One region of the Rahnella sp. NRRL B-41462 genome, then DNA from elsewhere that is predicted to be linked to it. Evidence: predicted binding sites of a transcription regulator. Region 1 holds the regulator's gene; each other region holds the start of a gene.

The links. The regulator Fur, encoded in region 1, represses iron uptake genes when iron is present. The targets are predictions, from matches to a motif close to ATAATAATGAGAACNACTATCAA.
Region 2: a site for Fur is predicted at 4,090-4,112, ahead of efeU (iron uptake transporter permease EfeU). Genes of this name have one in related genera too.
Region 3: a site for Fur is predicted at 3,694-3,716, ahead of sodA (superoxide dismutase [Mn]). Genes of this name have one in related genera too.
Region 4: a site for Fur is predicted at 6,868-6,890, ahead of UC14_RS15975 (Nramp family divalent metal transporter). Genes of this name have one in related genera too.

What each region holds. Positions count from the first base shown of each region.
Region 1 is NZ_JYDF01000081.1:49,851-58,089, forward strand. It holds gene UC14_RS18505 (methyl-accepting chemotaxis protein) at 1-163, opposite strand, end outside; gene fldA (flavodoxin FldA) at 585-1,112, shown strand; gene fur (ferric iron uptake transcriptional regulator) at 1,425-1,880, shown strand; gene chiQ (ChiQ/YbfN family lipoprotein) at 2,009-2,344, opposite strand; gene UC14_RS18525 (OprD family outer membrane porin) at 2,358-3,728, opposite strand; gene glnS (glutamine--tRNA ligase) at 4,207-5,877, opposite strand; gene nagE (N-acetylglucosamine-specific PTS transporter subunit IIBC) at 6,070-8,106, opposite strand.
Region 2 is NZ_JYDF01000138.1:6,711-14,949, reverse strand. It holds gene putA (trifunctional transcriptional regulator/proline dehydrogenase/L-glutamate gamma-semialdehyde dehydrogenase) at 1-1,943, opposite strand, end outside; gene putP (sodium/proline symporter PutP) at 2,454-3,938, shown strand; gene efeU (iron uptake transporter permease EfeU) at 4,186-5,037, shown strand; gene efeO (iron uptake system protein EfeO) at 5,082-6,209, shown strand; gene efeB (iron uptake transporter deferrochelatase/peroxidase subunit) at 6,365-7,660, shown strand; gene UC14_RS24385 (N-acetylmuramoyl-L-alanine amidase) at 7,831-8,239, shown strand, end outside.
Region 3 is NZ_JYDF01000008.1:5,411-13,649, forward strand. It holds gene fdnG (formate dehydrogenase-N subunit alpha) at 1-2,596, opposite strand, end outside; gene fdhD (formate dehydrogenase accessory sulfurtransferase FdhD) at 2,742-3,584, shown strand; gene sodA (superoxide dismutase [Mn]) at 3,795-4,415, shown strand; gene UC14_RS02585 (methyl-accepting chemotaxis protein) at 4,687-6,633, shown strand; gene yiiM (6-hydroxyaminopurine reductase) at 6,737-7,408, shown strand; gene UC14_RS02595 (YibL family ribosome-associated protein) at 7,580-7,939, opposite strand; gene UC14_RS02600 (PLP-dependent aminotransferase family protein) at 8,005-8,239, opposite strand, start outside.
Region 4 is NZ_JYDF01000062.1:341-8,579, reverse strand. It holds gene UC14_RS16005 (aspartate/glutamate racemase family protein) at 1-385, opposite strand, end outside; gene UC14_RS16000 (multidrug/biocide efflux PACE transporter) at 488-961, opposite strand; gene UC14_RS15995 (LysR family transcriptional regulator) at 1,094-1,981, shown strand; gene UC14_RS15990 (alpha-keto acid decarboxylase family protein) at 1,970-3,628, opposite strand; gene mgrA (L-glyceraldehyde 3-phosphate reductase) at 3,957-4,946, shown strand; gene UC14_RS15980 (DUF2502 domain-containing protein) at 5,106-5,519, shown strand; gene UC14_RS15975 (Nramp family divalent metal transporter) at 5,591-6,820, opposite strand; gene UC14_RS15970 (NupC/NupG family nucleoside CNT transporter) at 7,238-8,239, shown strand, end outside.

The DNA of each region.
Region 1 (8,239 bases):
TCAGCGCCATATTGTTGACCAGCTCGGTACTATTTTTGGTATTTTGGGTCAGTGTGTCCAGTGAGGTGACGGTGTAAAGGGAAACACCTGCCCACATGACGCAAAAGATGCCAAGAATGGTTAATAAAGCGGCCCTGATGGTGATATTTTTTAAAAACTGCACGATATGCCTCTCTCGAAACATGTCTGTTTCTGGCCTGAGGATTGACGGGGATGCGGAGAATCAAGACAGGTAACCAGCAGGCAAGTGCCCCAGGACATGTTTGAACACCTCTCCGGGCATCGATTTCTTTATTATGTTGAGATTGCTCCCGAATCATCTATCGGCGGAATGTTCTCGAAATTTAGTATTGTGACGACTTATTTCTCAAACTTGCTTTTGACCTTATTAAGCCTGAGGTTAATTCGCCGCAGGTGAAAGCACACAAAGGCGATAACACATAAAAATATTGCCCGATAAACTTATTTCCCAGTTAAGAAGGCGAGCAGAAGCATATTCTCCGCCGCACGAGTTTGCTATCATCTGCATTATTATTGCCTGCGTTGCAGAGCACTTCATTGAGAACAAGAGGTTAGGTAATCTTATGGCCGTTGTAGGTATCTTCTTTGGATCCGATACAGGTAACACCGAAAACATCGCAAAAATGATCCAGAAGCAATTGGGTAAAGATGTTGCAGAGGTGCATGACATTGCGAAGAGCAGCAAAGAGGATCTGGAAAAATTCGATATTTTGCTTATCGGCATTCCAACCTGGTATTACGGTGAAGCGCAGTGTGACTGGGACGACTTTTTCCCAACGCTGGAAGAGATAGATTTCGAAGGTAAGCTGGTGGCACTGTTTGGTTGCGGTGACCAGGAAGACTACGCCGAATATTTCTGCGATGCGCTGGGCACCGTGCGCGATATCATTGAGCCACGCGGCGCAGTGATTGTCGGACATTGGCCTACCGAAGGTTACCACTTTGAAGCATCTAAAGGCCTGGCGGATGATAAGCACTTCATAGGACTGGCAATTGACGAAGATCGTCAGCCCGAACTGACCAGCGAACGTGTTGATGCCTGGGTGAAACAGATCACAGAAGAACTTAGCCTTTCTGAAATTATTGGCTAAAAACCCTGTTGGCCCTGAGGATTTATTCTACAATTGAAGGGCCAAACTATTACTGAAATTAACAATTTAACTGCTACAAAATTGTAACTTTCGGTCGTATCAAGGTACACTGAGTTCCTCTGTTTTTTCTATTGATCAAGTCGTTGCATTCCAAATGTGACCGGCAATTTGTGATCTTTATTAACAGGCTGTCGTTGACGAGAATTGGCACATTGCGTTAAACGAAGAGACTAAACGAATAATTTTGTGCCGCCGATGCCACAGGCTGCATGCCTCAACTTGATTAGCACATAGTAACAGGACTGAATCCGCATGACTGACAACAACACCGCACTGAAGAAAGCCGGCTTAAAAGTCACGCTTCCGCGCCTCAAAATCCTGGAAGTGCTGCAAGCGCCGGAAGGTCATCACGTTAGTGCGGAAGATCTTTACAAGCAACTGATTGATATGGGTGAAGAAATTGGCCTGGCGACGGTTTACCGCGTTCTGAACCAGTTTGACGACGCCGGTATTGTCACCCGTCATAACTTCGAAGGCGGCAAGTCCGTATTCGAACTGACCCAGCAACATCACCATGACCACCTGATCTGTCTGGATTGCGGTCGTGTGATCGAATTCCGTGACGAATATATTGAAGGTCGTCAGCGTGAGATTGCTAAGAAACACGGTATCAAGCTCACCAACCACAGCCTGTATTTGTACGGTCACTGTGAAGCAGGCGATTGCCGCGAAGATGACTCTTTGCACAACGATAAACCTGCGCAGTAATCTGCACAGGCTTTGACTAAATTAACCGCTGAAAAGCGGTTTTTTTATGTCTGATATCGACGCAGATTGAGCCCGGATAGCAGGCATAAAAAACCCCGGCAAGCCGGGGTATGTTTCGCTGCTGAGATTCACGACTTAGGTGAATTGTTCGTTTTTATTTCCTGCCAGATTTTCCCGCAATCAGCAGCATATGCCTGACCGTCGCCAGTTTTACGCGCCGTCAGACATCGCTGGTAATCCAACACACGTACCGTTTCTTGTTCCGCAAATTGCTGGTGGGCTTTTTCCTGTTTCAGTTTATTCAGTAACACCTCGCAGGATGCCAGTTTGTCCGGATTGCCTTCTGACGTATTGATACAGGCACGGTAATCTTCCCGCGTTTGGGATATTTGTGCCTGATCGGCGGTGGGTGCACAACCGGCCAGCAAAACAGCCGAAACCATGATCATCAGTAATTTATTCATCGACATAGCGACCTCAGAAAATAGTAAATGGAGCGATAACGATGAATTTCACGTCTTTTTCATCCTGGAAAATGTTGCCGTAACCGCCGCCCCAGCTCGGTATGTCCGAATGGTTGTCGTACTGGGTGTAATGCAGTTTGAACAACGTCCCTTTGGCGCGCCCTTCCTGAATGGTGTACAGCGCATCCAGGCTCCATGCGCTTTCTTTCAGACGCTGGCTCTGGTCATAAGCGGCGTTGGTGCTCGGTTTGGCATCCCACGCATAGACGTACGAACCACCGACCGCGAACCCCGGCAGGTCCCATTTCGCCAGATCATAAAGCACGCCGGCATATACTGCTTTTTCACCGTTGGCGTTGAAGTCCGAGCGGTTGTCCCACCACACATCAAGACGGCCGTTTGAGGAAGAATAAGTCGGGGTCATGCGCTGCAGGAAGTAGCCCTGATTCCCTTCCGCTTTCACCATCGTCCCTTCCAGACGCCAGTTAAACTGCCCGGTGGTATAGCCAAAGGTCAGTGCCTGCAACCATGCCAGACCGTCATACAGACTGTTCGGATCATTCTTGTCACTGATGCGGTCTTCTGCACCATAGAACTGATAGCTGGTGGTCAGCGGATTGCCCAGCAGATCCATTTTGTACGAGGCCTTAGCAAAGTACTGATCGACATAACTTTCAGCCTGGCCAAATGCGCCTTCCAGTACGAAGTCATTTTTAAAATCATATTTCGCACCGAGCGAATGAATATAAGAAACGCCGGTTTTCTTGTCATTCTGGCGGAAATCATCCATTTCCAGATGCCACGGCGATTTATATTCATCAGCCCACATATAGGAGAAACTCAGTTCACCCGGGTCACCGAAATCGTGTTTATAACCGGCTTCCGCACCGCGATACGTACCCGGCATAAAGCTCCAGTGCGGTGCGATCAGCGTCTGTCCGGTAGGCTGAATATACCCTGCGTGCCCCCAGAATCCGCCATATTTGAATTTACCGGCTGCCTTATAAAGACTGACCCCACTTTTATCCCCGGAGTAATCTTCGTCGTAGGCGCGGTTGCTGTTAGAAAAGGCGATTTCGTTGGGATGGCCGCTCTCGCTGCTCTCAGCCATTTCAATCGCCGTAAAGGCTGCGATATCAATACCAAACATGTCCCAGGCATAGCCGGAAGAAAAATCGAGGTTCAGGTTAGCGGTAGAATGCGAAAGGTTGGTTGTATAGTCTTTGTAGTGGTCACTCGCCGGATCCATGTCCTTGCGGTCACGTTCACGCTGCCAGTAGTACACACCGCCGGTCAGTGTGGAATCATCAATAAAACCGGCTGCTTTGGTCTCTTGTGAAAACATCATTCCGCCACCCAGTAAGGTGCCGGCGAGAGAATACATGGCAGGTTTCAGGTAAGCCGATCCCCTGCCCCTGTTACGGCGCTTGTGCATAGAGATTCCTCATGTTGACTAAAAAAACGAGCAAAACCCAAACGGGTATAAAAAGCGGTCGCCAGAGGCGTAACCGGTTAAATCAACATCAAGAGTATTTTTCGCGACGCGAATTATCAATGAGTAATTAATCATTAATTATCGAAATATGACAAAGTGCACATAAAGATGAAAAAGCATTACAGAGGTATGCAGGAAAGGATTAAAGCAATGGACTATAATAATATATAATTAAAACATACGATTAAACAAAATCATCTTACAGTTTAAACGTTTCAGCAATATGAACGGCTGTGGCACAACGTTTTAAAAGTAAGCATAGGAAATACATTAATTCGCGACGAAAAACAAAAGGCATCTCTGACAAGAATAACAGGCGAAAAAAAACGCAGCCTGAACTGCGTTTTTATTACCTCATACTGAGGGCTTACGCGACGGGTTTGCTTTCCCAGGTATCACGCAGGCCAACGGTACGGTTAAACACCAGATGTTCAGCACTTGAGTAGCGATTGTCGGCACAGAAGTAACCTTCACGCTCAAACTGCAGGCTGATTTCAGCCTGTGCAGCCACCAGTGATGGCTCCACGAAACCGTGGGAAATCACCAGGGAATCCGGGTTGATGGTGGTCAGGAAGTCTTCCGCCTGGCCCGGGTTTGCGACGCTGAACAGACGGTCATACAGGCGGAACTCAGCCGGTTTACCTTCAGACGCGGACACCCAGTGGATCACGCCTTTCACCTTGCGGCCATCGGCAGGATCTTTGCTCAGCGTGTCGATATCGTAAGAACAGAAGATAGTGGTGATATTCCCTTCCTCGTCTTTCTCGATACGTTCTGCTTTGATCACATACGCATTACGCAGGCGCACTTCTTTGCCCAACACCAGACGTTTGTACTGCTTGTTGGCTTCTTCGCGGAAATCAGCCTGATCGATGTAAATCTCACGGGTAAACGGCACTTCGCGGGTGCCCATTTCCGGTTTGCCCGGATGATTCGGCATCTTCACCATCTGCACATCATCACCGGTAAAGTTTTCAATGATCACTTTAACCGGATTGATAACCGCCATGGCGCGCGGTGCGTTCTCGTTGAGATCGTCACGGATGCAAGATTCCAGCGCCATCATTTCAACGTTGTTATCCTGCTTGGTAACGCCGATACGACGGCAGAATTCACGGATAGACGCCGCGGTATAGCCCCGGCGACGCAGACCTGAAACGGTCGGCATGCGCGGGTCATCCCAGCCTTCAACAATCTTCTCGGTCACCAGCAGGTTCAGCTTGCGCTTGGACATGATGGAGTATTCGAGATTCAGACGGGAGAATTCGTACTGACGCGGGTGACATGGAATAGAAATATTATCCAGAACCCAGTCGTACAGACGACGGTTATCCTGGAATTCCAGCGTACACAGCGAATGGGTGATCCCTTCCAGCGCATCGGAAATGCAGTGGGTGAAATCGTACATCGGATAGATGCACCATTTTTTACCGGTCTGGTGATGTTCTGCGAATTTAATACGGTACAGAACCGGATCACGCATGACAAAGAATGGCGAGGCCATATCGATTTTTGCACGCAGACACGCAGCGCCTTCGGCGAACTCACCGTTACGCATTTTTTCAAATAACGCAATGTTCTCTTCCACGGTGCGATCGCGGTACGGGCTGTTTTTACCCGGCGACGTCAGGGAGCCGCGATATTCACGGATCTGGTCAGGAGACAGTTCATCAACATACGCCAGACCTTTGTTGATCAGTTCAAGCGCATAAGCATGCAGTTGATCAAAATAGTCCGAGGAGTAATGAATATCGCCGCTCCAGTCGAAACCTAACCACTGAACGTCGCGTTTGATTGACTCAACGAATTCGATGTCTTCTTTTGCCGGGTTGGTATCGTCAAAACGCAGATTACACTGGCCCTGATAGTCTTGCGCGATGCCGAAATTCAGGCAGATAGATTTCGCATGACCGATGTGCAGATAACCATTAGGCTCAGGTGGGAAACGGGTGTGAACGGTATTGTGCTTCCCGGTCGCCAGATCTTCATCAATAATCTGACGGATAAAATTTGTTGGGCGGGCTTCAGCCTCACTCATTGTGCAATTCCTCTACGCAACATTGACTCTACGGATAACCGCTTATGTTCCAACAAGCCACGCCGGGAAACAACCGTTAGTTGCATTAAATCGTGGTTATCTCTGGTGCCTCTGTCCTCAGACAATAAAAAACGGGAAGAGATCGCTCTCTTCCCGCTGTCACTACGTCGACCTGTTACATCATCCGCAGGGTTATTTGCCCTGGATATCGAACAGTTTCGTTTGACCGGCAACCACTGAACCGCTGGCCAGTGACGTCACACCGGTATAATCATCAATATTGCTGACGACTACCGGGCTGATCATTGAGCGCGCATTGGCATTCAGATAATCCAGATCCAGTTCCAGTACAGGCTGACCGGCTGTGACTGTTGCCCCTTCTTCAACCAGGCGGGTAAAGCCCTGGCCGTTCAGTGCAACAGTATCAATCCCCATATGCACCACGATTTCAGCACCGGAAATCGTTTCCAGGCAGAACGCATGATTGGTATTGAAGATTTTCACCACCGTGCCCGCAGCCGGCGACACAACGATTTTATCGGTAGGACGGATGGCAACACCATCACCCACCGCTTTGCTGGCAAAGGCTTCATCAGGCACCTGATCCAGCGCCACAATGTCACCGGTAACCGGAGACACTAAGGTTTCCACTACCGTTTTCACGCTGTTTGGCACTGCCTGAGGTTTGATTTCAGACAGTGGCGCAGCCGGAGTCACGGTAGCCGCAGCAATCGGGCCTGCATTCAGTGCGGTACGCATCGCACCGGCAATGATTTCGGCACGGGTACCGACAATCACCTGCACGCTTTGTTTATTCAGACGGATAACTCCTGAAGCGCCCAGACGTTTCGCCAGTCCGTCGTTGACCAGTGCGGAGTCTTTCACGTTCAGGCGCAGACGGGTGATACAGGCATCAATGCCGGTCAGGTTTTCTGAACCGCCGATGGCACTGATATAACGACGTGCCAGAGCAACGGTTTCGTCACCTTTGTTGCCAGCAGATTCCACATCAACGTCGTAACCGTCCGCTTCGTCACCGGCCACTGCCAGTTCACGTCCCGGGGTCAGCAGGTTGAATTTCTGGATGGTGAAACGGAACACCACATAGTAAATCACGAAGAACACCAGACCCTGAGGGATCAGCATGTACCAGTGAGTCGCCAGCGGGTTACGGGAAGACAGCACCATATCCACCAAACCTGCGCTGAAGCCGAAACCGGCAATCCAGTGCATGCTTGCTGCGATGAAGACCGAAATCCCGGTCAGTACGGCGTGAATCACATACAACACCGGCGCAACGAACATGAAGGAGAATTCCAGCGGTTCGGTGATACCGGTAAAGAAGGAAGCGAAAGCAGCAGCCAGCATGATACCAGCAACTTTTGCTTTGTTTTCAGGACGTGCGCAGTGGTAAATCGCCAGTGCCGCGCCCGGAAGACCAAACATCATGATCGGGAAGAAACCTGCCTGATAACGACCGGTGATACCCACCACCGCTTTACCTGACTGGATAGATTCCTGACCACCGAGGAAGTTAGGGATATCGTTAATACCTGCAACATCAAACCAGAACACGGAGTTCAGTGCATGATGCAGACCGACCGGGATCAGTAAACGGTTGAAGAAGGCATAGATACCGGCACCGGCAGAACCCAGTTGCTGGATATGCTCACCGAAGGTCACCAGACCGTTGAAAATCAGAGGCCATACATACATCAGGATGAAGGCAACGATGATCATCAGGAAAGAAGTCAGGATCGGAACCAGACGACGACCACTGAAGAATGACAGCGCTTTCGGCAACTCGACGTGGCTGAAACGGTTGTACAACTCAGCAGAAATGATACCGACTAAGATACCGACAAACTGGTTATTGATTTTACCAAATGCCGCCGGCACCTGGTCTAACGGGATCTTCTGAATCATGGACACGGCTGCAGGCGAACACAGCGTGGTCAGCACCAGGAAACCGACAAAACCCGTCAGTGCAGCTGCACCGTCTTTGTCTTTGGACATGCCATACGCCACACCGATCGCAAACAGTACGGACATGTTTTCAATAATGGCGGAGCCAGATTTAATGAAAAATGCCGCCAGCGCATTGTCTCCCCCCCAACCCACAGGGTCGATCCAGTAACCGACGCCCATGAGGATTGCGGCGGCTGGCAACGTAGCAACGGGCACCATTAATGCCCGGCCAATCTTTTGTAAATAACTCAGTATATTCAACATTCCCCCTACTCGCCCGTAAGCGAATCACCAAAGTAGTTTAATTAGTATGTTTACTACCTTTTACATTTACCGTTCCGATTTAACCAACTGCAATTGCGAGTGTAAAAATATTATTTCGTATCGCAAATTA
Region 2 (8,239 bases), on a different contig from region 1:
GCTTTGACCGGGTGGCTGGCGCTTTGCAGCAGGGCGCTGGAAAGGGAGGCCAGACGGTGCTCGCTGGACATATCCAGACCGGCAGAATTCACACGTTTGTCGCCATAAAGATTGCGCGGCAGGGCGATTCGCGGATGGGGTAATCCGACCTGACCTTCGCTGGCGGCCAGCGCTTCGACCGCCAGAACCGGATCGGCAACCAGTTCATCGATCGGTAACGTGGCATCGGCAATACGGTTAACAAAGGAGGTATTCGCGCCGTTTTCCAGCAGACGACGTACCAGGTACGCCAACAGTGTTTCGTGTGTACCGACCGGGGCATAAATGCGGCACGGGCGGTTCAGTTTGCCGTCAGAAATTTTCCCCACCACCTGCTCGTACAGCGGTTCACCCATACCGTGCAGGCACTGGAATTCGTACTGACCGGGATAATAGTTATTACCGGCCAGTTGATAAATCGCCGCCACGGTGTGGGCGTTATGCGTCGCGAACTGAGGATAAATCAGGTTTGGCACGGCCAGCAGTTTACGGGCGCAGGCCAGATAGGAGACATCGGTGTAAACCTTGCGGGTATAAACCGGATAATCTTCCAGACCGTCCATTTGTGCGCGCTTAATTTCGCTGTCCCAGTACGCACCTTTCACCAGACGGACCATCAGACGGCGGCGGCTGCGCTGTGCCAGACTGGTCAGGTAATCAATCACCATCGGGCAGCGTTTCTGATACGCCTGAATCACGAAGCCGATGCCGTTCCAGCCCGCCAGTTCCGGTTCGAAGCAGAGTTTTTCCAGCAAATCGAGAGAGATTTCCAGGCGGTCAGCTTCTTCGGCATCGATGTTGATACCGATGTCGTAACTGCGTGCCAGCAAGGTCAGTGAAAGCAGGCGCGGATACAACTCTTCCATTACACGCTCATATTGCGCACGGCTGTAACGCGGATGCAGGGCGGAAAGCTTGATGGAAATGCCGGGGCCTTCATAAATGCCGCGACCATTGGAGGCTTTGCCGATGGCATTGATCGCCTGCTGATAGGACTGCAAATAGGCCTGCGCGTCTTTCGCGGTCAGCGCGGCTTCACCCAGCATGTCGTAGGAATAGCGGAAACCTTTTTCTTCATGTTTGCGGGCATTGGCCAGCGCTTCGGCGATGGTTTCGCCGGTCACGAATTGCTCTCCCATCAGGCGCATTGCCATGTCCACACCTTTGCGGATTAGCGGTTCGCCGCTTTTGCCGATAATGCGGTTCAGCGATTTTGACAGACTCGCTTCATTATGCGTCGCCACCAGCTTGCCGGTGAACAGCAAACCCCAGGTCGCGGCGTTAACGAACAGCGACGGGCTGCGGCCCAGATGCGAATGCCAGTTACCGTTGCTGATTTTGTCGCGGATTAACGCATCGCGGGTCGGTTTGTCGGGAATACGCAGCAGCGCTTCCGCCAGACACATCAGCGCCACGCCTTCCTGAGAAGACAGAGAGAACTCCTGCAGCAGGCTTTGCACCATGCCGGCGCGGCCGTTTGCACTCTTTTGGTTCCTGAGTCTGGTGGCAATGTCAGCAGCCAGTTTCAGCGCAGCATCATTGAGCGGGGCAGGCAAACGCGCCTGTTCAAGCAGCATCGACACGGCTTCAGGTTCAGGGCGGCGATAGGCGGCAGTGATGGCAGAACGGCTGACTGACTGTGGCAGGATCTGCTCGGCGAAATCAAGGAACGGCTGATGGGCTTCCTGAACCAGTTGCACAGCGACATCTTCCATACCTTCAGGCGCAGCGCCATTCAGCGCCGGAATTTCCGGCAGCGTATCGCCATTTTCCAGTCGTTCCAGATAGGAAAATATCGCTTGTTTGATCAGCCAGTGCGGCGTGCGGTCAATTTTGTGAGCCGCTTCTTTAAGCCTGTCGCGTGTACCTTCATCCAGCTTCACGCCCATCGTCGTCATACCCATGCGCAAACACTCCATATAAAAAATTTCAGGTGAATTCGTTATTTTATGCTGAGCAATATCTTCTATGTTGCAACCTTGTGCAACCCTGTTAATGCATGAAGTATGCCTGTTGTGATTTGTCTGGCATTTTTAACAATAAAATAACGGCATGGATCTTGCCTGCATTCACCTGAGGAGAATGTCAAAGGTTGCATCAGGTGCAACTTTTGTCAGTGCAAAGTACAACCGGTATTGCGGATAACTGTGATGGAGGGTGAATTTTGTGTATTTGAAATGTTAAAAATATTGAAAAGTGGATCAGGCTAAACCAGTATCCGGCCCGACAGTAATTTTGAACAAAAACCACACAGAGTCAGTGACTACGTAAAAAATATGGAGAGTCTTGCTGCAACCTTACAGGGTTTCAGCCATCATCTCGCCCCGGCAGGTTTTTAGCGGCACTTCTGGTGGAGTGCTTCAGGACAGACAGCTGCCGGACAACATCGCAAAAAATAAGAAGTGGAGAATGGAATGACAATGAACACACCGATGCTGGTGACGTTTTGTGTTTATATTTTCGGGATGATTTTTATTGGGCTCATCGCGTATCTACGAACCAAAAACTTTGATGATTATATTCTGGGCGGACGCAGTTTAGGCAGCGTGGTGACGGCGCTTTCAGCCGGTGCTTCTGACATGAGCGGCTGGCTGTTAATGGGATTACCGGGGGCGATTTTTATTTCCGGGATTTCGGAAAGCTGGATCGCCATTGGCCTGACCATCGGCGCGTACCTGAACTGGAAACTGGTGGCAGGACGGCTGCGTGTGCACACTGAAGCCAACAATAATGCGCTGACACTGCCGGATTACTTTACCCATCGTTTTGAAGATTCCAGCAAGCTGCTGCGCATTATCTCCGCGATTGTGATTTTGGTGTTCTTCACCATTTATTGTGCCTCCGGCATCGTGGCCGGTGCGCGTCTGTTTGAAAGCACCTTCGGCATGACGTACCAGACTGCACTTTGGGCTGGTGCGGCGGCGACCATCATTTATACCTTTATCGGCGGTTTTCTGGCAGTCAGCTGGACTGATACCGTGCAGGCCAGCCTGATGATTTTCGCGCTGATCCTGACACCGGTTATCGTCATCCTCGCAGTTGGCGGTATTGATACCTCGATGATGGTAATCAATGCCAAAAACCCTGAATACACCGATATGTTCAAGGGCATGAATCTGGTGGCGATTTTGTCATTGCTGGGCTGGGGGCTGGGCTATTTTGGTCAGCCGCATATTCTGGCGCGCTTCATGGCGGCCGATTCTCACCGAACTATCCGCAGCGCGCGCCGTATCAGCATGACATGGATGATTTTGTGTCTGGCGGGCACCATTGCCGTAGGATTCTTCGGGATTGCGTACTTCAGCAATAATCCGGGCGAAGCGGGCAACGTGACGCAAAACGGTGAGCGCGTGTTCATCGAGCTGACGAAAATTCTGTTTAATCCCTGGATTGCCGGTATTTTGCTGTCCGCTATTCTGGCGGCGGTGATGAGTACCCTGAGCTGTCAGTTGCTGGTGTGTTCAAGCGCGATTACCGAAGATTTGTATAAAGCCTTCCTGCGCAAAGGCGCAAGCCAGCGCGAACTGGTGTGGGTAGGGCGTGCGATGGTGCTGGTTGTGGCGCTGGTCGCGATTGCGCTGGCTGCCAATCCGGAAAACCGTGTTCTCGGTTTAGTCAGTTATGCATGGGCCGGTTTTGGCGCAGCATTCGGACCGGTGATCCTGATTTCCGTGATGTGGAAACGTATGACGCGTAACGGTGCACTGGCAGGCATGATCGTCGGTGCCGTGACAGTGATCCTGTGGAAACAATACGGCTGGGCCGAACTGTATGAAATCATTCCCGGCTTTATTTTCGCGTCTCTGGCTATCTGGATTGTCAGCCTGGCGGGGCGTAAACCTTCCGCCGCCGTGGAACAGCGCTTCACTGTTGCGGAAGCGGAATATAATACTATTTAACGGTTTTTTACTTTTATGACACTCAGACCGGGGGCATTCAGCCCCCGGTTTTCAGCATTTTCCGCCAGATAAACCCCCTGACCTGATTTTTCCTGTCTATTTACCGATCACGCTTCAAAAAAAGGATCGGTTACCTCTTGTATTTCTTTTGGCAAGAATGATAATCACTATCGTTTCTTTTTACTTTTCTTTACAGAGACCTTACACATTCTGTTGTTCGTCAGAATTCAGGGCTCGGGAGCTCGTCATGTTCGTTCCGTTTCTCATTATGTTTCGCGAAGGGCTGGAAGCTGCACTGATCGTCAGCCTGATTGCCAGCTATCTCAAACGGACGCAACGCGGGCAGTGGCTCGGTGTGGTCTGGATTGGCGTTTTCATCGCTGCCGCACTCTGTCTGGCGCTCGGTCTTTTCATCAATGCCACGACCGGTGAGTTTCCACAAAAACAGCAGGAGCTGTTTGAAGGTATCGTCGCCGTCGTTGCGGTGTGCATCCTGACTTATATGGTGTTCTGGATGCGCAAAGTGTCGCGTTCTATCAAAGTGCATCTGGAAGGGGCGATTGATCATGCGCTGAATTCCGGCCGCGGTCAGGGCTGGGCACTGGTCGCGATGGTGTTTTTTGCGGTAGCGCGTGAAGGTCTGGAATCGGTGTTTTTCCTGCTGGCGGCCTTCCAGCAGGACGTCGGCATCGAAGCGCCGATCGGCGCAGTGCTCGGGCTTGGCGCGGCCATCGTGCTGGGTTTCCTGATTTACTACGGCGGGGTGAAGCTGCATCTGGCGAAGTTCTTCAAATGGACCAGCCTGTTCATTCTGTTTGTCGCCGCCGGGCTGGCTGCGGGGGCTATTCGCGCTTTCCATGAAGCCGGATTGTGGAACCGTATGCAGGATATTGCTTTTGATCTGAGCGGCACATTATCCACGCACTCTTTATTCGGCACGTTGCTGGAAGGGATGTTTGGCTATCAGGAAGCCCCGACGGTCAGCGAAGTCGCGGTGTACTTCCTGTATCTGATCCCTGCGCTGTTCCTGTTCTTTATGCCACAAGGTAAATCGCCTGTGGCCGCGCCGGCCTCTGCCGGGCAAAAAACACGACGTTGATCCTTAAACCTTTCCATCATCTTGCCTTTGTCACGGAGTTGTACATGACACATTTTCGCCGTAAAGCTTTACAGATTGCACTGTTATCCCTGCCGGCTTTTGCGCTGAGCGCCAACGTGCTGGCTGCTGATGTTCGTCAGGTCAAAATTGCTGTTAACGACAAACAATGTGAACCGATGGCGCTGACCGTGCCCGCCGGTAAAACCCAGTTTGTTATCCATAACAACAGTCAGAAAAACCTGGAATGGGAAATTTTGAAAGGCGTGATGGTGGTGGAAGAACGTGAAAACGTGGCACCGGGTTTCACGCAAAAAATGACGGCTAACCTTGAACCGGGCGAATACGACATGACCTGTGGCTTGCTGAGCAATCCGAAAGGCAAACTGACTGTCACCGCCGAGGGGACAGCCGCTTCCGGTAAGCCTGACGCCATGGCGCTGGTTGGCCCGATTGCGGAATACAAAGTCTATGTGACGCAGCAGGTCGCTGAACTGGTGGCGCATACCAAAGCCTTTACCGACGCAGTGAAGAAGGGTGATCTGGCGAAAGCACAATCCCTTTACGCGTCAACCCGTGTTTACTATGAGCGCATCGAACCGATTGCCGAACTGTTCTCTGATCTGGACGGCAGCATCGACGCCCGTGAAGATGATTTCGAGAAAAAAGCCGAAGATCCTAACTTCACCGGTTTCCACCGTCTGGAGAAAATTCTCTTCGCGGACAAAACCACCAAAGGCACCGAACCCTTTGCTGACAAGCTTTATACCGATACCGTTGATTTGCAAAAACGTATCGCAGACCTGACTTTCCCGCCTAGCAAAGTGGTCGGCGGCGCGGCGGGCCTGATTGAAGAAGTGGCCGCCAGTAAAATCAGCGGCGAAGAAGACCGTTACAGCCGCACTGACCTGTGGGATTTCCGTGCCAACCTTGATGGCGCACAAAAAATCGTCAATCTGCTGCGTCCGTTACTGGTCAAAGCCGATAAACCGTTGCTGGATAAAATCGACGCTAACTTCAAAACCGTCGATGCGCTGCTGGATAAATACAAAACCAAAGACGGTTACGAGAATTATGAAAAACTGTCTGATGCAGACCGTAACGCAATGAAAGGGCCGATCACCACGCTGGCAGAAGACTTGTCCAAACTGCGCGGTGTGCTTGGTTTAGATTAAACTCCTTAGCACCCTCCCCTGCGAAGGGGAGGGTGGGGTGGGGTATTAAAGAAAAATCCAGCAGCCGAAGTATGCATAACCCCCTGTTTTATCATTAAAACCCCCTCCCAACCTCCCCCTTCGCAGGGGGAGGAGCGTTATAACGAGGCATAGCAATGAGTCACAAAAACGATAATCAGAACGACGTTTCTTCTTCCCGCCGCAGTTTGCTGAAAGGTGTGGGATTGTTAGGCGGGGCATTTGCCCTGGGCGGCGCTGCCACGGCGCAGGCTGAGAAAACACCCGGCGCAAAAAAAGAGTACACGCCAGGCACGGTTTCCCCGGACGAACGCTGGGGCAGGCAACCTTATTACGGCGAGCATCAGGCAGGGATTTTAACGCCACAACAGGCGTCGATGATGCTGGTTTCCTTTGACGTGCTGGCCACCAACAAAGCCGATCTGGAGCGTCTTTTCCGTCTCCTTGATTCACGGTTTGCCTTCCTGACCAAGGGTGGCACCGCACCTTCAATGGATCCGAAATTCCCGCCGATGGATTCCGGCGTGATGGGGGCAGAAATCTACCCGGATAACCTGACCATGACGCTGTCGGTGGGGGATTCCCTGTTCGATGAACGCTTTGGATTAGCGCCGCATAAGCCGCTGAAATTGCAGCGCATGACGCGTTTCCCGAATGATTCACTGGATGCCACACTCTGTCACGGTGACCTGTCACTGCAAATCTGTGCCAACAACAACGATACGGTGGTGCATGCGTTGCGTGACATCATCAAGTACACACCGGATTTACTCAGTGTGCGCTGGCGTCGTGACGGCTTTATTTCGTCCCACGCAGCGCGCAGTCAGGGCAAAGAAACGCCGATTAACCTGCTGGGCTTTAAAGACGGCACGGCGAATCCTGACTCGAAAGACACACCACTGATGGATAAAACCGTCTGGGTCACCGCCGGTCAGGGCGAACCGGCGTGGACGCTTGGCGGCAGTTATCAGGCCACACGTCTGATCCCGTTCAAGGTGGAATCCTGGGACCGTACGCCGTTGCAGGAGCAGCAGTCTATTTTCGGGCGTAACAAAGCCACCGGCGCACCTTTGGGGATGGAAAAAGAGCACGATGTGCCGGATTACGAAAAAGACCCGGAAGGTAAGATCATCCGCCTTGATTCACATATCCGTCTGGCGAATCCGCGTACCAAAGCCACCGATGAAAACCTGATGCTGCGCCGTGGCTACAGCTATTCGCTTGGCGTGACCCATTCCGGGCAACTGGAAATGGGGCTGATTTTTGTCTGTTATCAGCATGACCTGGAAAAAGGTTTCCTGACCGTGCAGAAACGCCTGAACGGCGAAGCGCTTGAAGAGTATATCCGTCCGAATGGCGGCGGCTTTTTCTTCACGCTGCCGGGGAATAAAGATGAAAGCCACTATCTCGGTCAATCGTTAATCGAAGCGTAATTTAATGCCTCCCCCTGCGAAGGGGGAGAAGCTCAATCCAGAAATCCTTTTTACGCTTCGTTACGCAATTCACCGCCTGTTAATACTCCGCTGCATCCCAAAAAATCTCAGCAATGTCATGATGATAAATCGTCAAACTGATTTATTACGATGCCTGCTCCGAGACTGTTATGACCATCAACCATGCCCGCAGAAAATTACTGATCTTTGGCATCGGACTTTCCCTGACGGCACCACGCCTGTATGCCGCCCAAAAAGCCGTGCGCATTACCATGACATCAGACGCCAGTCAGATTTACCTGGCGTTACCGGCAGCGGATAAATACAGCCGGGTGTTTATGCTCAGTGCGCCGGAAAGAGTGGTGATTGATATGCCGATGGCGTCATTTCCACCGGAACTGGAGCATGCGCTGACGGTGGTCAGGCAGAAATTTTCGTGGATAAAAGAGGGGAGGATTGCTCACTTCAGCCCGCAAGTGGCGCGCATTGTGTTGCAGGTAAACGGTAAACCGAAGATTACGCGCAGCACGGAAAACGGTGTGCTGAACGTGACGATAGCCGGAGAAAGCCCTGACGCCG
Region 3 (8,239 bases), on a different contig from region 1:
CCGCCGGATGCAACGGGTTAGTGCCAATCGGCGATTCGATCGGCTCGTAATGCTCAGGGAACGGGCCGTCGGCCATTTTGTCAGTGGCAAACAAACGGCCGACGCCTTCCTGTTGCATGATGAACGGCCCGACGCCGGAGCCCGGCGCGGCGGTGCTGTAATCCGGGACATCAAAACCAATCCACTTCGCGCCATCCCAGCGGATGATTTCGCGTTTCGGATCCCACGGCTGGCCCTGCGGATCAGCGGACGCACGGTTATACAGAATGCGGCGGTTGAGCGGCCAGCACCACGCCCAGCCGGACGTACAGCCCAGACCGGAAGGATCGGCGTTATCGCGGCGCGCCATCTGGTTACCGGCTTCCGTCCAGCTTCCCGTGTAAATCCAGCAGAAACTGGCGGTGCTGCCGTCATTTTTCAGATGGGCAAACGTCGAAAGTTGCTGGCCTTTTTTCGCCAGCAGATTGCCCTGGTCATCATGAATATCAGCCAGCGCTTTGCCGTTGGCTTCGCGGGCGATTTCTTCCGGCAGCGGGTCGAGCGGATCCTGATAATCCCACGCCATATTCATTACCGGCAGCGGATTGGCACCGCCCTCTTTCTGGTACAGCTCACGCAGTTTCATAAACAGACGGGCGATAATTTTGCCGTCGTGCAGCGCTTCACCCGGTGGCTCAGAGGCCTGGAAGTGCCATTGCAGCCAGCGACCGGAGTTCACAATCGAACCGTTTTCCTCTGCAAAACAGGAAGACGGCAGACGGAACACCTCGGTCTGAATATCGGCGGTCTGCACGTCGTTCATTGCACCGTGGTTTTGCCAGAAGTTTGAGGACTCAGTCACCAGCGGGTCGATCACCACCATATATTTGAGTTTCGAGAGTGCACGCGAGGATTTGTTTTTGTCCGGGAAGGCCGCCAGCGGGTTGAAGCCCTGCACGATATACCCGTTCAGCTTGCCTTCGGTCATCAGCTCGGCCTGTTGCAGCACGTCGTAGCTTTTGTCCCATTTCGGCAGCCAGTCAAAGCCCCAGTCATTTTCCGCCGTGGCGTGATCGCCCCAGAAGCTTTTCATCATACTGACGAAAAAGTTCGGTGTGTTTTTCCAGAAATTGACCTGTCCATCCACCAGCGGTGCGGGCGTAATCTGATGCAGATAATCAGTGAAATTAGTCTGTTTTTCCGACGGCAAAGGCATGTAACCCGGCAGATTCAGCGACAGCAAACCGAGGTCGGTATAGCCCTGAATATTGGAGTGACCACGCAGGGCATTCACGCCGCCGCCCGGCATACCAATGTTGCCAAGCAGCAACTGGATCATCGCCGCACAGCGGATGGTTTGTGCGCCGCCGGTATGGTGCGTCCAGCCCAGCGCATACAAAATGGTCGAGGTTTTATCGCGCGCGCAGGTTTCCGCCAGAATGGAGCTGATCAGCAGGAAATCTTCTTTCGAGGTACCGCACAGACGTTCCACCAGTTCCGGCGTGTAACGGGAAACATGCTCTTTCAGCAAGTTCCAGACACAGCGCGGGTCCTGCAACGTTTTATCCTGTTTCGCGAAGCCTTTTTCATCCAGCTGATAGTGCCAGCTTTCTTTGTTATAGGATTTTTTCGCCGCGTTAAAACCGCTGAAAAGACCGTCGTTGAATTCATAATCTTCACGTACCAGCAGGCTGGCATTGGTGTATTCCAGGACGTATTCGGTCTGAATTTTATTGTGGGTGATCAGATAGTTGATCATGCCGAGCAGGAAGGCCGTGTCAGAACCAGCGCGAATCGGCGCGTAGATATCGGCCACCGCAGCACTGCGGTTAAAGCGCGGATCGACGACGATGACTTTGGCGTTATTTTTGGTTTTGGCCTCAATCACCCATTTGAATCCGACCGGATGCGCTTCTGCCGCATTTCCGCCCATAATTAAAATCACATTGGCGTTTTTGATGTCGACCCAGTTGTTCGTCATCGCACCGCGACCAAAGGTTGGCGCTAATGCCGCCACGGTCGGGCCATGACACAGACGGGCCTGACAGTCGATCGCCACCATACCCAGCGCGCGGGTGAATTTCTGATCCAGCAGACCGGTTTCATTACTGGCCGCAGAAGAACACAGCATGCCGGTGGTCAGCCAGCGGTTGACCGTCACGTTGTTTTCATTTTTCTCGACGAAGTTGGCGTCGCGGTCATCTTTCATCAGGCGGGCGATACGGGAAATCGCCTCGTCCCACGTGATGCGCTGCCATTTATCGGAACCGGGAGCGCGGTATTCCGGATATCTGAGACGGCCTTCGCTGTGGATGTAATCCAGCACGCCTGCGCCTTTCGGGCACAACGAGCCACGACTGACCGGATGATCGGCGTCACCCTCTACGTGGAAGATATTTTCAGTGACGTTTTTCGCGCCATCGCCCTGGCTGTAAATCAGTATTCCGCAACCTACGGAACAGTAAGTGCAGTTGTTGCGGGTTTCACGGGAGCGAAGCAGTTTGTATTGGCGGGTTTCCGCCAGCGCCATGGTAGGAGTAAATCCTAATAATGCCGCCGTGGTGCCGGCCATACCACCCGCACATATTTTGAATAATTGTCTTCTGCTGACTTGCATGAAAGACTCCTTCCCATCATCTGTTAACACATTGCTTTTCAAATTGGCGCTTTCCGCAGCTGATGCGGAAGCGTTAAAATTAAAGCCAAGTACCCATAGTTTTTGTACGGCTTATGTAGCCGGAATGTTTATAAGGTTATTGCTAATGGATGTCCATCAAGTAAACGAACTGGGCGAAAAAGATGACAAAAAAGTGACTCAGATCATCGGAGCCAGCCAAAAAACGGTGATGCAGCGCGCACATCTCAATGAGCCGGAAGATGACTGGATTGCTCAGGAAGTGCCCGTTGCGCTGGTTTATAACGGCATTTCGCATGTGGTCATGATGGCTTCACCGAAAGATCTGCAGGCCTTTGCGCTGGGCTTTTCGCTGTCAGAAGGGATTATTGAATCGGTCAGTGATATTTACGGGATGGAGGTGACACCAAACTGTAACGGGATTGAGGTTAACATCGAATTATCGAGCCGCCGTTTCGCCGGGCTGAAAGAACGCCGACGTGCCATGGCAGGCCGCACCGGGTGCGGCGTCTGCGGCATCGAACAGTTAGGCGATTTATTCCGCCCGCTCGCGCCGCTGCCGTTCAGCCAAACCTTTGATCTGGCGAATCTGGACAACGCGCTGCACCAGCTGAAATCCGTGCAGGAAATCGGCCAGCTCACCGGCTGTACCCACGCCGCCGCGTGGATCACGCCGGAAGGTGAATTACTGGGTGGCTGCGAAGATGTGGGCCGTCATGTAGCTCTCGATAAAATGCTCGGTATGCGTGCCAGACAAAACGACTGGATATCCGGCGCCGCGCTGGTATCAAGCCGCGCCAGCTATGAAATGGTGCAGAAAGCCGCGATGTGCGGCATCGAAATCCTGTTTGCCGTCTCCGCCGCCACCACGCTCGCAGTCGACGTTGCCGAACAATGCAATCTGACGCTGGTCGGTTTCAGTAAACCGGGACGGGCAACGGTGTATACACATCCGCAGCGGTTACGTTAACTCTCTCTAAGCACCGCGTGCCTTTAGACAATTTAGGATTGTTTGCGGTTATCTGGTTCTAAGCCCCGTATAACAGGCGCTTACGAGTACCCGCACAAAGCATGGAGCATAGATAATCATTTTCAATATCATTTAATTAACTATAATGATCCGACTGATTACGCGGTGCTCACAATGACGGTGCCGCCCTACACTATGGAGACGATGAACATGAGTTATTCACTGCCATCACTGCCTTACGCATACGACGCACTCGAACCGCATTTCGACAAAGAAACGATGGAAATCCATCACACTAAACATCACCAGGCTTACGTGAACAACGCTAACGCTGCGCTGGAAAGCTTGCCGGAACTGGCTGCACTGCCGGTTGAAGAACTGATCACCAAACTGGATCAGGTTCCTGCAGACAAGAAAGTTGCACTGCGTAACAACGCAGGCGGCCACGCTAACCACAGCCTGTTCTGGAAAGGCCTGAAAACCGGCACCACCCTGCAGGGCGAACTGAAATCTGCGATCGAACGCGATTTCGGCAGCGTTGACGCTTTCAAAGAAACTTTTGAGAAAGCAGCGACCACTCGTTTCGGTTCAGGCTGGGCATGGCTGGTGCTGAAAGACGGCAAACTGGCGGTTGTTTCTACTGCTAACCAGGACAGCCCGCTGATGGGCGAAGCCATTTCCGGCGCTTCCGGTTACCCGCTGCTGGGCCTGGACGTGTGGGAACACGCTTACTACCTGAAATATCAGAACAAACGCCCTGATTACATCAAAGCCTTCTGGGCTGTTGTAAACTGGGACGAAGCAGCAAAACGTCTGGCTGAAGCGAAGTAATTTCGCCCTGCCGCCCTTCGCGGGCATGATGATGTTTTCGCCAATGGCGGGTCAGTGACCCGCCTTTTTTATGTCCTGAATTTGTATGCATGATCACTGTTTTACAGCGAATTATTCTTCCGTTTCCCACCATTATTAGACCCCGCTCGCATTAATCAAAAATACGCCACAGATCCTATAAAGTTTATTAAACAACCTACCGATAGATTGTTCACAAAGGCGTCACAAAAACGCATGTCTATTTAAAAGGGATGTTTGACGGAGAATGATTATGAGTAACGGATCGGGTCTTTCGCAGTGGATGAACAATCTCAAGGTCGGCACCAAACTGGGTCTGGGTTTCGGGCTTGTGCTTTTGATCGCGGCCGTCATTACCACTGCGGGAATGATTAAATTTAACGACATCAGTCAGCGTGCGGAAAAAGTCGATTTCAGTAATCAGATGAACGCATTACTCAATGATGCCCGCCTCAGCCGTACGCTTTATCAGCTCAATTACAATCCGGCATATCTCAAACAAAATCAGGACAACATTGACGCGCTGTCGCAACTGATTGAGCAGTCGAAAGACAAGCTGAAATGGGATGCCGCTGGGCAGGCAGAACTGGAGCAGGTGCCGGTAAAAATTCATGAATATCAGCAGGCACAAGCCGCATTTAAAGAAGCCGTCGACCGCAAAGATGCGGTACGCGCCAGCTGGAATCTTTCCGAAACCGAAGCCGTTGTGAAACGTTTACAAGATCAGCTGCGTGTGGAAGATGCCGATCCTTCCATTCGTCTTTCACTGGCCGAAGTCATTCAAAAACTGATCAACGTGCGTTATGACGTGCGCGGCCTGTTGCTCAACATCAACAAGGAATCGGAAGCCAGGCTGTTAAAGTCAATTGATGATACGCAGGCCAATGCTAAAAAGCTGAACGCATTACTGTTGCCGGATCAGCAGGCCACACTCGCCCCGCTGATGAGTGCGCTGGCGACCTATAAAGATCACGTTATGGCCTACATGCCGGCTTACGAAGATGAACAAAAGAACTCGCAGCTGCTGACAGTAAAAGCCGCTGAGATGAACACACTGGTCGCAAAAATATTCAAAAATGAACTGGATAACACGCATAAAGACATCAGTAATGCACAGATGATCATGATGGTGATTACGCTGATCGTAATGCTGGTGGGGATTATCATTGCATGGCGAATCACCCGCCAGATTGCCCAGCCGCTGCGCGATACGCTGAAAACGGCGGAGGCGATTGCGCGGGGCGATCTGACTGTCGCGCATCCAACCACACGTCGCGATGAGCTGGGTATGCTGATGAACGCGGTGTCCGCGATGAGCCAGAATCTCAGTACGATGATTTATGAAATCCGCTCCGGCGTTTCACAGGTTTCTCACGCGGCGGCTGAAATCGCCGCCGGGAATACCGATCTTTCCTCACGCACCGAACAGCAGGCCGCCGCGGTTGAAGAAACCGCCGCCAGCATGGAAGAACTGAGCGCGACGGTGAAACAGAACGCCGATAACGCCCATCACGCCAGCAAACTGGCCAGCGAGGCTTCGGGCACCGCAACGCTCGGCGGCAAACAAGTCGGCGAAGTGGTCGACACCATGCAGCAGATTTCCGGCAGCTCAAAACGTATCGCCGAAATTACGTCCGTCATCAACAGCATCGCGTTCCAGACCAATATCCTGGCGCTGAACGCTGCGGTTGAAGCCGCGCGTGCCGGTGAACAGGGCCGCGGATTCTCAGTCGTCGCCTCGGAAGTCCGCATACTGGCACAGCGCAGTGCGCAGGCAGCGAAAGAGATCGAAGGGCTGATTGCCGAGTCGGTTGAACGTGTTAACACCGGCGCGAAGCTGGTGGAAAATACCGGACGTACCATGCAGGACATCGTGAAATCCGTCTCGCATGTGCGCGATATCATGGGTGAAATCGCCTCTGCTTCTGACGAGCAAAGCCGTGGTATCAGCCAGATTTCGCAGGCGATTGTCGAAATGGACAGCACGACACAGCAGAACGCCGCGCTGGTTGAGCAGTCATCCGCTGCCGCCGATTCACTCGAAGATCAGGCCGCGACGCTGACGCAGGCAGTCTCGGTATTCCGCCTGGCCGATAACGGCGATATGCTGGCCGCACCGGCATCCGCCGCGCTGCGCCGTCCGGCCCTGCCGCTGCCAGTTCAAGGCAAAACCAGTCAGGATAACTGGGAAACGTTCTGACTGATGAACCTGCGCACCCCGCATGTGCGCAGGTATTCCTTCTACTCCCGCTGCCGAATGCAGGTTATGCTTGAGCGAGTGACATTTCAGCAGCGGAGAGCTTATGCATTATCCCGACGTGTACATCGGTACCATCGAACATTATCCCGACTTTTCACCCAGTGCGATTGCCAAACGTCAGGTTGATGGCGCTGTCGCTCTGACGCCTCTCGGGCTGGAGAACGATCAGCAGGCCGAGAAGTCTTATCACGGTGGCGCTGACCGCGCGCTGTGTCATTTTCCCCGCGAGCATTACGCCTGGTTGCGCCAGCAGTTTCCCGAAGAAGAGGACCGTTTTCATCCGCCTGCGTTTGGGGAAAACCTTTCGACACTCGGCATGACCGAAGATAACGTGTATATCGGTGATATTTTCCGCTGGGGCGACGCGCTGATTCAGGTCACGCAACCCCGTGCACCCTGCTACAAACTGAACCATTTTCTCGACTGCAAAAACCTGTCGCCGCTGTTACAACAAAGCGGCCGCTGCGGCTGGTTATATCGGGTGGTCAGTACGGGGAATGTCAGTGGCGACCGGCCGCTGGAACTGCTGACGCGCAACAGTGAGGTGTCCGTCGCAGAAGCGATTTCTATCGCCTTCAACATGCCGTTTGATGAGGAACAGTATCGCCGTCTGATGTCTGCTGCAGGGATTTCAGCGAGCTGGAGTAAAACCATGCAGATGCGGCTGGTAAATCGCAAGATCGAGGATTTTGGGCGGAGATTGTTTGGGAAATAAGAAACAGAACGGGCATGGCTGGAGGGGTTTTTCTTTGCTCCTCCCCCTGCGAAAGGGGAGGCTGGGAGGGGGTTATAAAGACAAAACCCGAGTCAAAGCACACTTCAACTCTTTGATTCTGCTTTAATACCCCACCCCAACCCTCCCCTTCGCAGGGGAGGGCGTGTTAGTTCAGAATTCTTTCTTAGCGAAACCGGTCACCGCTTTCAGGCCCATTTCGCGGCCCAGCGCAGTCATCGGGTGAACCACCACGATACCGCGAACGGTTTTCTTCAGCGTGCCCATATCAGCCTGTTCTTTCTTGGTGATTTCACGGCTGAACAGCTTTTCCAGCTTCTGCGCTTCGGTGCTGAGTTTTTTCTCACGCACTTCTTTCAAACGCGCGATCTCGGCAGCCAGTTTTTCTTTCTCTTCTTCGTGCTTGGCAATTAACTCAGCATTACCTGCCTGAATCACGGTCGCATCTTTGTGATTAAGTGCATCCAGCATGTCGCTGAGGCGTTTAATCTCGGCTTTTTCGACTTCTTTCATGGTTTCAGATCCGTTCATGCCGCAGCGGGCAAGACTGTAAATTGGGAATAATAAACGTCAGTGTATCAGGAAGTGTGCGATTCTTCAGCTTGCTCCTGCGTTTCTGCCAGCCCCGGCGGCAAACCACACATCTCACACGCCCGCTCGCCAATGCGGATCATCGCCGAAATATAGCGGGTATCGAAAACATAACAGCACGATAAACGCAGGCCATTGGCGTAGCGACCGCTCGGTGAATACAGTTGTCCCGGCGTCATGCAGATTTTATCTTTCAGTAACTGGCGGAACAGCGTGACGCAA
Region 4 (8,239 bases), on a different contig from region 1:
TGGTGAAACGCGTGCCGAGCAGACCGATTTTATGCAGCCCCTGTCCGGTGATTTTGTCAGCCGTCGCATCGGCGATATGCAGCAGCGGCAGGCCGCCGATCCGCTCGATATCGTCTGCCACTTTATGCATGGTGTTGGTACACACAACGATGACCTCCGCCCCTGCACGCGCCAGTGAATTCGCGGCGTTACCAAGAATTTCACCTGCCTGCTGCCAGTCACCGGCCATTTGCAGCTTTTCGATTTCATAAAAATCGACGCTGTAGAGAAACAGTTTGGCAGAATGCAATCCCCCCAGTTGCTGCTTCACATGCTCGTTAATCATGCGGTAATACGGCACGGTAGATTCCCAGCTCATGCCACCAATCAACCCTAACGTTTTCATTTGCACACCCTGTGTTTATGCGGATGGCAAAACCATAACCGACAAAAAGCCCGCGGACAAAGAAAATGTCGGCGGGCTTTTTTGTGCATTCAGCGATGCGGATTAATGTTTGGCCGGGCAATCCTCTGCGGCCAGACGGCGGTCCATCCAGCGCTGGCGCAACGTGTCGTAAACCCAGTTGTAGGCCACGGTATACGGCAGGAAGAACAGGAAGAACCCGACTTCCAGCATAAAGGCGTCCAGCAGCCCGATCCCCAGCCACAGTGCGGCAACCGGCAGACCAATCATAATAAATCCACCTTCGAACCCCAGCGCGTGCGCCACGCGGATTTTAAATGTCCGCACCACGCGGGAAACCGGCCAGAATTTGTCGAACAGGCTGTTATAAACGATGTTCCAGACCATCGCTGTCGTCGACAGCATGATCGCCAGCGCGCCCATTTCCCAGACCGGTTTGTTCAGCGCCCAGGCTGCTGCCGGTGCCGAAATCAGTACCGCGATTGTTTCAAAACCCACCGCGTGGAAAATGCGTTCGCCGAACGTTTTCTGAGAGATATTCCGTGTTTGCTTAGACATAAAAACCTGCCTGATTCCTGATCATTGTTACGTGACGGCTGTCACAGGCAGTCATTATCATCACTAAATAAGATAGTTAAAAGATAGAAAGTATCGATAAAATAGATAGATCAGAATCAGAAGGAGTACCTGATGCGCTATTCACCGGAAGCCCTGATGGCTTTTGTCGAAGCGGCCGATACCGGATCGTTTTCAGCAGCGGCGCGTAAACTGCGCAAGAGTCAGTCGAGTGTCAGTACGGCGATCGCCAATCTGGAAGTGGATCTGGGCGTAACACTGTTTGACCGCCAGAGTCGCCAGCCGGTGCTGACACCAGCCGGACAACGCGTGCTCAGCCACGTTCAGGCGATTCTGGCGGCCAGCGAACGCCTCGATGAACTGGCGGTGCGTTTATCGACGCAGGTGGAAACCCGCCTGACGTTTGTGCTGTCTGACACTTACCAGCCGACTCACCACGAGGCGCTGCTGCGCCGGTTTGAACGCCGGTATCCGGATATCGAATTTGAATGTCAGATCGCCGAAGATCAGGATGTGATCGACCTGTTGCAGTCTGGCCGTGCCCATGTCGGCATGGTGGAAGTACAGGCGAGTTATCCGCCGGACATTGGTGTGGCGCGTTTACCGGAACAAACGGATATGTCGGTATTTTGCAGCCGTGAACATCCGCTGGCAAAAATCACCGATCTGCAACCGGAGCAGTTGCACACCTTCCGCCAGCTTTGCCTGCAGCCTTACAGCCGTCGTGAAATGCCTCGGGCGCGGGGTCAGATCTGGTCAGCGCCCAGTTATCTGATGTTGCTGGAAATGGCGGAACAGGGATTTGGCTGGGCGACACTGCCGCACTGGCTGGTGAAACAGTTCGGACATGACAAACTGGTCAGCCTGCCGATGCGCGGCTGGCCGAAGCAGATATCGGTGGATGCGGTCTGGAGTAAAAACAATCAGCCCGGTCCGGCGGGTTGGTGGTTCATCGACCAGCTGACTGTCCCGCCATCACCGGAAACTGATTTATTGCCCTGAGTTACGCTGCGCCAGCGATTTAGTCACTGAGTTGAGCAGTTCAGGAATATCCATTTTTGGCAAAATGACTTCTATCCAGGCCATCTGCCGCCGTGCGGTGGCCTTTGCTATCGCTTCTTTCAGCGCCTGCGGCGAATCCACCCGCGCACTGAAGACTTCTTTACCGCCGAAGGCCGCCGGGAACTGTGTCCAGTTCCACTGCGCGATGTCGTTGTAGCGCTGGGTTTCGCCGTGTATCGCCCGTTCGACGGTATAACCGTCATTGTTAATCACAAAAATAATCGGCGGCAGGCCATAACGGATGGCGGCACCTAATCCCTGCAAGGTGAGCTGTGCGGAGCCATCGCCAATCAGCAGCACGACACGGCGATCCGGTACGGCAATCTGTACACCAAATGCGGCGGGCAGCGTGAAACCGATTGAGCCCCATAACGGCTGGACGACGAACTGGCAATCCTGCGGCAAATTCAGCGCCGCCGCACCAAAACAGGCGGTGCCCTGCTCAGCGACCAGCACATCTCCCGGTTGCAGGAAATCCTGAATCTGTTGCCAGAAGGCATATTGTCCGAGGCTGTTATCGTGCGACAACGGCAATGCGTTGTGTTTAACAGGATAAGGCGTCCGGCCGGAAGCCAGTTCAGCGGTCAGGCGGTGCATCACGCTGACCGTTTTTTCGAGCGGCAGCTGATGGAAGATCTTATCGCCCACGCGGGCAAAAAAGGGCTGAAGGTCGATGCATTTTCCGGACGGAAGCTGCTGGGTAAAACCGGCGGTGATGGTGTCAGTAAATTTCACCCCGACCGTGATCACCACATCAGCCCCTTCAATCGCTTCTTTCGTTGACGGTGCGCTGGCGGCCCCCGAATAAGTGCCAGCAAAATGCGCCTGCTGCTCGTTGAATAAACCTTTACCCATCAGCAACGTTGAATGCGCCAGCGGCACTTCTTCCATCCACTGTTCCAGCGCCTTTTTAACCTTGAAGCGGTCTGCCAGAAAATCCGCCAGCAACGAAACACGGTTTGCACCCCGCAACTGCGTTTCAGCGGCGGCAGTAAAAGCTTCCAGAGAAGAAGCCGAGAAAGGCGGCTGACGCGCAGGTAACGCATGCGCACGGGTACTGACCGGCAACGCGGCCACATCGCTGGGCAATAACAGGTAACCCGGCCGCGAGCTGTACATCACTTCTTCAATCACACGGTCGATTTCAGCCAGGGCATTTTCCGGTGTGAGGGACGCCTGCGCCACGCTGACCGGAGCTGACATCCGCATGAAATGACAGAATTCGCCATCTCCCAGCGTGTGATGCAGCAGCTCACCTTTACGCTGAGACGTCAGTGCTGGCGCACCCACGATATGCACGACGGGCACATATTCCGCATAACTACCGGCAATGCCATTCAGTGCGCTCAGTTCGCCGACACCAAACGTCGTCAGCAACGCCGCAATACCTTTGGTACGGGCGTAACCATCTGCGCCATAGGCGGCATTTAATTCATTGGTACAGCCGACCCAGGTGATTTGCTGATGATTAATCACACTGTCGAGGAATTTCAGATTGTAGTCACCCGGCACGCCAAACAACTCGGAGATCCCGCTGAGTGATAAACGATCTAAGAGATAGTCACCTACTGTGTATTCATTAACCATGACGATCCTCTGAGAAAAATAAAGTAACCAGTTAATCCCACTAATATGAGTATTACTCCAAACCGGGGAACAGCACATTTATTATTCGAAATAAGGCATGGCAACGCAGAGTTACACCCCTGCACTGTGTGAATGCAGGGAAGCGGATTCAGCAGTAAAGGTAATAGGCAGGAAGAATAGTCACGGTAATCAACGATCCTGCGCACAAGGATTGTTCCGTATGTGATCTGATTAGCTGGAAATGCTTGTGAAAGCGCATACACTAAAATTGGTTTTTTATGACATTTATAACCTTCTGTTCACTTCTGAATTTATTATAAGGACTCACATGGTGTATCAAGCCAGTCCAACCCGTTACGAGAATATGGAATACCGTCGCTGTGGCCAGAGCGGTCTGAAACTGCCCGCCGTTTCCCTGGGTTTGTGGCATAACTTCGGCGATAACGCCCATTTTGAGAATGGCCGGAAACTGATCCGCCATGCTTTCGACCATGGGATCACCCATTTCGATCTGGCCAATAACTACGGCCCGCCTCCGGGTTCGGCAGAACAGCATTTCGGCCGCATCCTGCAGGAAGATTTATTGCCTTATCGCGATGAGCTGATTATTTCCTCCAAAGCCGGTTACACCATGTGGGACGGCCCGTACGGAGACTGGGGCTCGAAAAAATATCTGGTCGCCAGCCTGAATCAGAGCCTGAAACGCATGGGGCTGGAGTACGTGGATATTTTCTATCATCACCGTCCTGACCCTGATACACCGCTGGAAGAAACCATGGCCGCGCTGGATTTGATCGTGCGTCAGGGCAAAGCCCTGTACGTCGGTTTGTCGAACTATCCGGCAGAACGCGCCAAAAAAGCGTTTGAAATCCTGAAAGATCTTGGCACACCGTGCCTGATCCATCAGCCGAAATATTCCATGTTCGAGCGCTGGGTTGAGGCTGATCTGCTGGATACGCTGGCGGATAACGGCGTCGGGTCTATCGCCTTCTCGCCACTGGCAGGCGGCGTGCTGACTGACCGTTATCTGGCGGGCATTCTTGAAGATTCCCGCGCAGCCAGCGGCAGTAAGTTCCTGACAGCAGATCAGCTGACGGAAGAGAAGCTGGCAAAAGTGCGTAAGCTGAATGATATTGCGCAGGCACGCGGTCAGAAGCTGTCGCAGATGGCGCTGGCGTGGGTTCTGCGCGGCGACCGCGTGACGTCCGTCCTGATTGGTGCCAGTAAAACCAGCCAGATCGACGATGCCGTGGGCATGGTCTCTCACCGTCATTTCAGCACAGAAGAACTGGCGGCGATCGAAGGGATTTTAGTGTAAGCGATTACCCTGCGGTATAAAAAACGCGCCTTTATGGAGGATTCGTAAGTAAACCGTTAAGGCGCGTAAATCATTCAAAACAGGATTGTAAGCAATAGTACCGGTGCCCTCTTCCCCTTATAACTGTCAGCATAAATTATAAGGAATCTGGGGCCACTCATGTTAAAGCCGGTACTTTTTGCCACATTGTTCTTTACCCTGCTCCCTGCGGCGGTACCCACCGTGCAGGCCAGCAGCTTCAGCCTGAATACGCCGGGCCTTTCTATCAATATCGGTGATCGCGACAGGCGGGGTTATTACTGGGACGGCTATGACTGGCGTAACCCAGGCTGGTGGAATGGTTACCGTGGTCACCACTATGGTGCACGCAGCCCGCGTGGCTATTACTGGGATGGTTATCGCTGGCGCGATCATGGCTGGTGGAACGAACGCCATCCTCCACGTCGTCCGATGCCGCCACCGCGTTATCATCACAGCGACCACGGACGTCCGCATTATGATCACCGCCGCGGGCCGGATCGGGGTCACGGCCATGATGATCGCAGGGGCGGGCATGGCGATCACCGCCATTAATCAACGGAATAAAACAAAAACGGGACAGCGCAAACTGTCCCGTTTTTTATTACCTGTTGCTGGCGAAGGCGTTATTTCAACATACCTGTCAGCAGATAAAGGTTAAGGCTGACGACGATCAGCACGATGACCCGCCCCGCCCACTGCACGGTTTTAGTATTCACCATCTCGCCCATCAGGCTGCGGTTACCGGTAAAAGCCAGCAACGGCAGCAATGCCAGCGCAATCCCGAAGCTCAGCAATACCTGGCTCATCACCAAAATACGTGTGGCATCTAATCCCATCAGGATCACAATAAAAGACGGCATCATGGTCACCGTACGGCGAACCCACAGCGGAATGTAGAATTTCACGAACCCCTGCATCACTACCTGTCCGGCCAGCGTGCCGACAACTGTAGAAGATAAACCGGCTGCCACCAGACTCAGACCGAAGGTGGTCGCGGCAGCGTGGCCGAGCAACGGTTGCAGCGTCAGATAGGCTTCATCCAGCTCACTGATCCCGCTGTGTCCGCTGAAATGGAATGCCGCCGCAGCCGTCGCCATCATCGCCAGATTCACAAAACCGGCGATAGTCATGGCAATACCGACATCCAGCTTGGTGGCTGAATAACGCTGCGCTTTGGACGCCTTGCCGCCCCGCTGAGTCAGCGAAGAGTGCAGATAAATGACATGCGGCATAATGGTCGCGCCGAGCACACCCGCGGCCAGATACACCGAATCGGCGGTTGGCAGTGCGGGGATTAACATGCCTTTGCCCAGCGCCAGCATGCTTGGCTGCGAGAAGAACAATTCAACAATATAAGCCGCAGCAACAAACAACAGTAAACCGGCGATCACCAGTTCCAGCGGCTTTTGCCCGCGTTTTTGCAGCCCAAGGATAATAAAGGTGGCAATCCCGGTAAGTACTGCGCCCTGTAACAGGGAAACCCCGAGAAGCAATTTGAAGCCAATGGCGGCGCCAATAAATTCGGCCAGATCGGTGGCCATTGCGATAATCTCCGCCTGCACCCAGTAAGCCCAGACGGCCGGACGCGGGAAACGATCGCGGATATGTTCGGCCAGGTTTTTGCCGGTCGCGATACCGAGTTTGGCAGACAACAACTGGATCAACATCGCCATGACGTTGGCCCATACCACCACCCACAGCAACTGATAGCCATAAGAAGCACCGGCCTGAATATTCGTCGCAAAGTTGCCCGGATCGATATAACCAATGGCGGCGATAAAGGCCGGTCCCATCAGTGAAAGCTTCATCTTTCTGGACGCGCGGCCTGCAGATTCGGCCCGGCTGTTCAGCATAGTTAGTTAACCCTTACAATTATTACGCTTACATCAATGATATCTAATTGATAATGATTATCAAGTGCATTTGGAATGATCTGAGTGATTACTCTGATAGGCAGCAGCAGTAAGCGAGAAGGTAATAACTGAGGGGGTGATTCGCTCACCCGGCTTCAGAAAGCCAGACGCAGCGCACTTTCCTAAAACAGACATTAACGGGCCAGATTCAGAACGCATTACGGCACATGATAAAACTAGCACAGGAATGCTAATTGTGCTTAGTTTTATTAACATCTTGATTTTTTGTGTGATGGGCCGCGATTTGTTGCAATTCGTGTCTGTAATTTCTATATTTGCAATCGACTTCACGTTTTAAATGTACGCGTTACATAAAATGACCGTCGAAATATAGCCTGCCTCTAATTTGGAGCACCCATGTCCCGAATATTGCACTTTGTATTAGCGTTGGCCGTTGTCGCTGCACTCGCTTTACTGGTGAGCCGTGACCGGAAAAATATCCGTTTACGCTTCATCGTTCAGCTGTTGGTCATCGAAGTCTTGTTAGCCTACTTCTTCCTGAATTCTTCTGTTGGTTTAGGTTTTGTGAAAGGCTTCTCAGACTTGTTTGAGAAATTATTAGGATTCGCTGCGGAAGGGACCGGCTTCGTATTTGGAGGCATGAGCGATAAAGGATTAGCGTTCTTCTTCTTGAAAGTCTTGTGTCCGATCGTGTTTATTTCTGCGTTGATCGGTATTTTACAACACATTCGTGTACTGCCTTTCGTCATCCGTATTATCGGTACGGTTCTGTCGAAAATTAATGGCATGGGAAAACTGGAATCTTTCAACGCCATCAGCTCCCTGATTTTGGGTCAGTCAGAAAACTTTATCGCGTATAAAGATATTCTGAGCAAAATGTCTGAAAAACGTATGTACACCATGGCTGCCACAGCAATGTCGACGGTTTCTATGTCGATTGTGGGTGCGTACATGACCATGCTGGAACCGCGCTTTGTTGTTGCTGCGCTGGTGCTCAACATGTTCAGTACCTTCATCGTACTGTCGTTGATCAACCCTTATAAGGTTGATTCAGAAGAAGACCTGCAAATCGGTAATACGCACCAGGGTCAGAGCTTCTTTGAAATGCTGGGTGAATACATCCTGGCAGGCTTCAAAGTGGCTATCATCGTTGCAGCCATGTTGATTGGTTTCATCGCACTGATTTCATGCCTGAATGCGTTGTTCGACGTGGTATTCGGTATCACCTTCCAGGGCGTGCTGGGTTATGTCTTCTATCCATTCGCGTGGATGATGGGCGTGCCAAGTCACGAAGCCTTGCAGGTAGGCAGCATCATGGCAACCAAACTGGTTTCCAATGAATTCGTTGCGATGTTGGATCTGCAGAAAGTAGCAACCGAACTTTCACCACGCGGCGTG